DNA from 2 places in the Labrys sp. ALF-8 genome. Region 2 is predicted to be linked to the other one. Evidence: predicted binding sites of a transcription regulator. Region 2 holds the regulator's gene; the other holds the start of a gene.

Region 1 (3,407 bases), on a different replicon from region 2:
CCGGGCACGAGCCGCCCGTCCAGCAGGGCATCGACCAGCGTCTCCAGGAAGGGCGAGCCGGGTGCGATGGTGAGGAGATTCGGGCGATGCGCCATGCTGGGAGATAAACAGGCGCCTCACAAGGATTGCAAGCCCGGGAAAAGGACACTCCTTCGATATCCGGGCTATGTCGAACCAGCCGCCCTTGGGAATGACAGCTTCGCCGGAGGAGCGCAGACGGCAGAGACATCCCTGGGACCGCAGGCGTCTCGCCTGCCTCTCTCTTTTCTCGTAGCCTTGTTTCCAAGAGCAGGCGAAACGCCTGCGATCCCGGGAGCACCCCCAACGTCCGAGCCCTATCCTTGGAGCCTCCGCTTCAAGAGCGGACCGGGACGTCCTTTCCACCCGTCTCCCATCCGAAAACACTGCGCCCGCCATATGAGTGCGAGGCGCGCCGCTCCCGTGCGAACACCTGCTCCACCGTGGGGCCTGCGGCCCGGCTCTCCATCAGGCGGGCCTGATCGTCGAGGCGCCTGAGTGCGCCCAGTTCCTCCTCCCGGCCGAGCCGGGCCTTCTGCACGGCCGACTTCATCACCCGGATGGTCTCGTCATAGACCTTGATGGGCACGGGGAAGGGATGCCTGTCCTTGCCGCCGTGAGCGATGGAGAAACGGGCAGGATCGCTGAACCGGCAGGGCGCGCCGTGGACCACTTCCGCCACCATGGCGAGCGCTTCCACCGTGCGGGCACCAACCCCGGGAACTTCGAGGAGTTCAACGAAATCGGCGGGGCCGCGATCGGCGGCCGCCGCGAGGCTGCCTTGCAGCCGGCGCACCAGGATGTCGCTCTCGCGCACGTCGTGGCGGGCTGGCATGACGAGATGCGGGAGGCTGAGCTGCGCGGTCTCGGGCGGAGGCGGAGCGGGCCGGGCGCGCGCCACGATGGCGGCCGCCTCCCTCGCGAGCCCGTCCGGGCCAAGAGCGTCGAGAAGGTCCACCTGCGCCCGCCGCGAGCGCGCGGCGCGCCTGTCGGTCAGGTTCACGATCTCGCCGCGTCCCTCTCCCTCGATACCCGCATGCGGAGCATCCACGAAACTCTTCAGCCCCTCCGAGAGCCAGTGGTAGCGTCGGGCCTGGCCGCCGTCGCCGTTCATGCCCTGCTGTACCACCACCCATTTGCCGTCGTCGGCGACGATGAAGCCGTGCAGGTAGAGTTCGAAGCCGTCCTGCACCGCGGCGCTGTCGACCTTCGCCACGAGACGGCTGACCTTCGCCATCGCCTGCCCGTCGAAGCCGACCCTTTCACCGATGGCGAGGAGTTCATCGGGCGTGCGGCGCGAATGCTTGCCGCGCCCACCGCAGACATGAAGGCCCAGCTCTTTCTCGAGCGGCTTGAGCCCGCGTTTCAGGGCACCGAGTACGCTGGTCGTGATGCCGGAGGAATGCCAGTCCATCCCCATCACGGCGCCGAAGGACTGGAACCAGAAGGGATGCGAGAGGCGGGAGAGCAACTCGTCGCGCCCGTAGTGATGGACGATGGCCTGGCTGATGACCGCGCCAAGCCGCGTCATGCGCTCGCCCAGCCAGGGCGGCACCCTGCCACCATGCAGTGGAAGGTCGGCGCTGCCTGAGCGTTGTCCCAAATGCGTGCGGTCCCCGGCGATATTGTTCCCTTATTGTTCTAGTATGAATTGCCGAAGAAGAAAAGGTCGCGCTGGATTCGGGCCCGCGGTCGGAGACCGCCGCTCGAATCTCACCGCCCCTTCCACACCGGCTCGCGCTTTTCCACGAAGGCCTTCGCACCCTCGCGAGAATCCTCGGAGAGCTGCATGGCGCGATGGGCCGGGACCTTGCCGGCGGCGACATGTTCATAGGCCTCGCGCACGCCCATCCCCTCGGTGGCCGAGAGGATGGCCTTGACGGCGGCGATGGAGAGCGGGGCGTTGGCGGCAATGGTATCGGCAAGCTGGCGCGCGGTCGCCATCAGGCGGCCGATCGGCACGACCGCATTCGCAAGCCCCCAGCCATGCGCCTCCCGCGCCGTGAAGCGCCGGCCGGTGAGCAGCAATTCAGTCGCTATGGCAAGGGGTATGCGGCGCGGCAGGCGCTGTATGCCGCCGGCGTCGGCGACCAGGCCGACCGTGACCTCCGACAGCGCGAATTCGGCATGGTCGGCAACCACCATGAGATCGGCCGCCAGTGCCAGCTCGCAGCCCCCGGCGATGGCAACGCCGTTGACGGCCGCGATTACGGGCTTGGTGAGATCCCAGAACGCGGTGAGGCCGGCAAAACCGCCGGGACCGAAATCCGTATCGGGCTCCTCGTCGCCGGCTGCGGCGGCCTTGAGATCCCAGCCCGCGGAGAAGATGCGCTCCCCCGCGCCGGTAAGGATGGCGACACGCAAGGCAGGATCATCCTGCAGGGTGCGGAAGGCGGCATGGAGGGCCTTCGAGGTCGCCAGGTTGATGGCGTTGGCCTTGGGGCGGTCCAGCGTAATTTCGAGCACCGCGCCGCGGCGTTCCAGTCTGACGGCTTCGGTCATGTTTCCCCCTGGGATCGCAGGCGTACCTGCTTCCTCATCGAAAAGCGCAACATTTCCGGGAAAGCAGACAAGGATGCCCGCGATCCCAAGAGCAAAGCGCGTTTAGGTAGAAACGCCGCTTTTCTCCAGCTCTCTGTTTCTCGACGCGTCTTTGCGTTCTGCCGATTCCGTCAAAACACAAAACCCTCTAGGATCAGTCGATCATTCTTATCAGTGCGTCTGCCGCGATCGCACCCCGTCCTTCCGGAAGCACGAAGAGCGGGTTGACGTCCAGCTCCACCAGCTTGTCGGCGTGGCGTTCCGCAAAGTCGGCAATGGCGAGAACGGCCTTGACGGCGCCGCGAATATCGCCGCGCGGCTTGCCGCGGAACCCCTCCAGCAGGCGGGCGACGCGCAGGCTCATCAGCTTCTCGCGGATTTCGTCCGGCGAGGCCGGCAGCAGCATCACCGCGGCATCCTGCAGCACTTCCACCAGCACGCCACCGGCCCCCACCGTGAGCGTCGGGCCGAACTGCGGATCGCGCACCACGCCGACGATGAGTTCGGCGACGGCGCCCTCCACCATGCGCTCGACCAGGAAGCGGTCACCCAGGTGGGACATCGAGGCTACGGCATCTGTCACGTCGGCCCGCGAGCGCAGGCCGAGCTTGACGCCACCCACGTCCGACTTATGGGCAATCTTGTCGCTGTGGATCTTGATCGCCACGGGAAAGCCGAGCGCCGCCGCGGTCGAGGCAGCTTCCACCGTGCCGGCGATGCGGCTCGGCGGCAGTTCCAGGCCATGCCGGCTCAGAAGATGCTTGGACTCGTATTCGCTGAGCAGCCGTGCCTTGCGGACATCGATGCGGTTGACACGCTTGAGCGGCACGAGCTTGTCCTGGTGCGTA
Region 2 (3,407 bases):
GTCGCGGATGTCGCGGCGTTGCCGAGCGAGGAAGTTCCCATCCAGGCGGCGAGAGGCAGGGTCCTGTCCTCCACCATCACTGCTCTGCGCACCCAGCCCGGCTTCAACGCCTCAGCCATGGACGGCTATGCCGTGCGGGCCGGGGATGCCCTCGATGGCGCGGCGCTCGATCTCATCGGCGAATCCGCCGCGGGCCACGGCTACGCCGGCCATGTCGGCGAGGGACAGGCCGTCCGCATCTTCACCGGCGCACCGGTTCCGGATGGAGCGGACGCGGTGGTGATCCAGGAGAATACCCGGCGGGATGGCAATCGCGTGATCATCGAGAGCGCCGTGAAGCCAGGCGCCAATATTCGCAGCCGCGGTCTCGATTTCTCCGAGGGTACCGAAGCCCTGCTGCCCGGCAGCCTGATCGGCCCTCGCGACGTCGCGCTCGCCGCGGCCATGAACCACCCGAGGCTGCCTGTGCGTCGCCGGCCGAAGGTCGCCATTCTGGCCACGGGCGACGAACTCGTTCTGCCGGGGCAGGCCGTAGGCCAAGACCAGATCGTCGCCTCCAACACCTTCGCCATCGCCGCGCTGGTCGAGACGGAGGGCGGCGAGGTGCTCGACCTTGGCATCGCCAGCGACGATTTTCCGGCCCTGGAGGCGGCGATCAAGCGTGCCCGCGCTGAAAAGGCCGATATCCTCGTGACCATCGGCGGCGCCTCGGTGGGCGATCACGACCTGATCCAGACCGCCCTCACGCGGGAGGGGATGACGCTGGGTTTCTGGAAGATCGCCATGCGCCCTGGCAAGCCCTTGCTGCACGGACGGCTCGGCGCCATGAACATCCTGGGCCTGCCAGGCAATCCCGTCTCCTCCGTCGTATGCAGCGTTCTCTTCCTCGTGCCCCTGTTGCGCACCCTGCTTGGCCGCACGGATGCGAATCTCGCCCGCAGGAAAGCCGTCTTCGCCTCCTCCTGGCCTGCCAATGATCTGCGCGAGGACTATATCCGCGCCAGGTTCGCCCTTGACGATACCTCCGGCATCATCAAGGTAGCGCCGTTATCGTCGCAGGATTCGTCGCTGGTCAGCGTGCTGCAGCATGCAGATTGTCTCGTCGTCCGGCCGCCGTTTGCTCCCGAAGCAAAGCCTGGCGATGCGTGCGAGATCATCGATTTGCGTAGCGCCGGATATTGACGGCGCTTTTTAACGTGAACTTCATTGTTGCAGAACACAGTGTGAACATGTAGCAGTGTTCTTGCTTTGTTTACTCACAGATCGTGATTCGCAGCCGCCATAACGGGATCGCCCATGCTGACCAAGAAACAACACGAATTGCTTCGGTTCATTCATGAGCGCCTGAAGGAGCAGGGTGTTCCTCCTTCCTTCGACGAGATGAAGGAAGCGCTGGATCTGCGGTCCAAATCAGGCATACACCGCCTGATCATGGCGTTGGAGGAGCGCGGCTTCATCCGGCGGCTGCCCAACCGGGCACGCGCGCTCGAGGTGGTTCGCCTGCCTGAATCGGCGGTCCCCGGCCTCACGCTGGCGACGTCGCAGCGCGGTTTCCGCCCCAACGTCATCGAAGGAAACCTCGGCAAGGTGCGCACGGTGCGCCAGGACGCGGACGACGATGCGGGACGCCCGGTCCTCATCCCGGTGATGGGCCGGATCGCAGCGGGTACGCCAGTTTCCGCCATCCAGACCAAGAGCCATACCATCAGCGTGATGCCGGAAATGCTGTCCTCCGGCGAGCATTTCGCCCTGGAAGTGCGCGGCGATTCCATGATCGAGGCCGGCATCTTCGACAATGATACGGTGCTGATCCGCCGCCAGGACCACGCCGATACCGGCGACATCGTCGTGGCCCTGATCGACGACGAGGAAGCGACTCTCAAGCGCTTGCGCAAGCGGGGCGCCTCCGTCGCCCTGGAAGCCGCAAACCCGGCCTATGAAACCCGCATCTTCGGGCCGGACCGGGTGCGCATCCAGGGCAAGCTTGTCGGCCTGTTCCGGCGCTATTGAGGACGCCGGCTTCAGGCCTGCTGTCGGCGATCAGTCGACCGCCACCATGACGTCGGATGCCTTGATGACGGCATAGGCACTCTGGCCTGGGGTGAGCTTGAGGTCGTCTACCGCCTCGTTGGTGATCGAGGCGGTAATGATCGTTCCACCGACCTCGATCTGGACATGCGAGGTGGTCTGCCCCTTGGTCACGCTCTTGATGATACCCTTGATCTGATTACGCGCGCTGATCTTCATGAGTTATCCTTCGGGAGAATCCGACGCTTCAATCATCGTCATTCTGGACGGTTGTGTCCATTGACGAATCCGGAGCGGTCGCCGGGGGAGCGGCGATGACGGCGGCCTTCGCCTTCCAGGCCGGTAATGGCGCCCAAGGCCGCGACGCCCCGGGGTCCCGAGCAGTCACCACCCGCCAGCGGGCCGCCTGCCCCTCACGCGCGGGTGGGTCGGCGTAGATCGCCATCGATCCTGCCGCCTGAATCATGTCGCGATTGAGCACGATACCCTCGCCCGCACAGCTCGTCCCGATGGCGAAGGTTCCGGCCAGCACACTGACGTGACCGCAATCCTCTTCGGCCGCGTTGACGGTGCGGTCGAGCATGAAGACATCGCCGCCCTCGATCGGCGCCGAGCAACCCTCCTTGTCGCACTGGCGTTGCTCGACCAGACCGGGATCGTCCGGCTTGCGTCGGTCACCCATCGCCAGGAGCCATTGCTGGACGGCAAAAGCGTCCGAACGCTCGGCGAGCGACGTGAGGGAGTCGCCCTTTCGGACGAGCGCCGCGTGGCCGTTGGCACCGAGGATCGCAACCGGTGTGGAAGCCACGGCCGCAACGGCAACGCCGAAGGAAAGCGGCATGAGCGCGAACACGGCAAGACGGCTGCGCATGATGGTGAGGAGCACCAGCGCGAGCGAAAACAGGCAGAGGGCGAGTGACGAGAACTGCGGCAGGACGAGGTCGGAGCCTGGCCACGTCGCGACATGACGCGCCACCTGCATGAAGAGTCCGACGGACCACCCCATCGCCTGCCAGAAGAGCGCACCATAGCCGAACGGCTCGGCAATCACCGCCAGCAGGGCCAGAGGCATCATCAGGAAGGAAACGATCGGGGTTGCCACAAGGTTGGAGACCAGCGACTGCAGCGTCAGGCGGTGAAAGTGATAGGCTGAGAAAGGCGCTGTGGCGAGGGAGGCGACCAGCGTGGTCAACATCATCGCCAGCAGGAGGGTGAGGCCCGAAGCAATGGCACGCTCCCACATAGTGGCGAATTGCGTGCGCCGCTGCCGGTTCCAGACATCATGGGCCGTCACGAGCATGGCGACCGCAGCAAAAGACATCTGGAAACTCGGGCCAAGCAACTGCTCGGGCGTCGTCAGCAGGATGAAGCTTGCCGCA

What was found. Region 2 encodes LexA, which represses DNA repair genes until DNA is damaged. Its sites were predicted from a motif close to TGTTCNNNNTGTGTTCNG; they were not measured.
Region 1: a site for LexA is predicted at 1,645-1,662, ahead of AC6H34_RS13070 (DUF763 domain-containing protein). Genes of this name have one in related genera too.

The regions. Positions count from the first base shown of each region.
Region 1 is NZ_AP048537.1:2,837,812-2,841,218, reverse strand. It holds gene addB (double-strand break repair protein AddB) at 1-95, opposite strand, end outside; gene AC6H34_RS13070 (DUF763 domain-containing protein) at 356-1,621, opposite strand; gene AC6H34_RS13065 (enoyl-CoA hydratase-related protein) at 1,732-2,520, opposite strand; gene AC6H34_RS13060 (acetate--CoA ligase family protein) at 2,714-3,407, opposite strand, start outside.
Region 2 is NZ_AP048538.1:590,632-594,038, reverse strand. It holds gene AC6H34_RS22565 (molybdopterin molybdotransferase MoeA) at 1-1,182, shown strand, start outside; gene lexA (transcriptional repressor LexA) at 1,297-2,010, shown strand; gene AC6H34_RS22555 (TOBE domain-containing protein) at 2,041-2,247, opposite strand; gene AC6H34_RS22550 (ComEC/Rec2 family competence protein) at 2,276-3,407, opposite strand, start outside.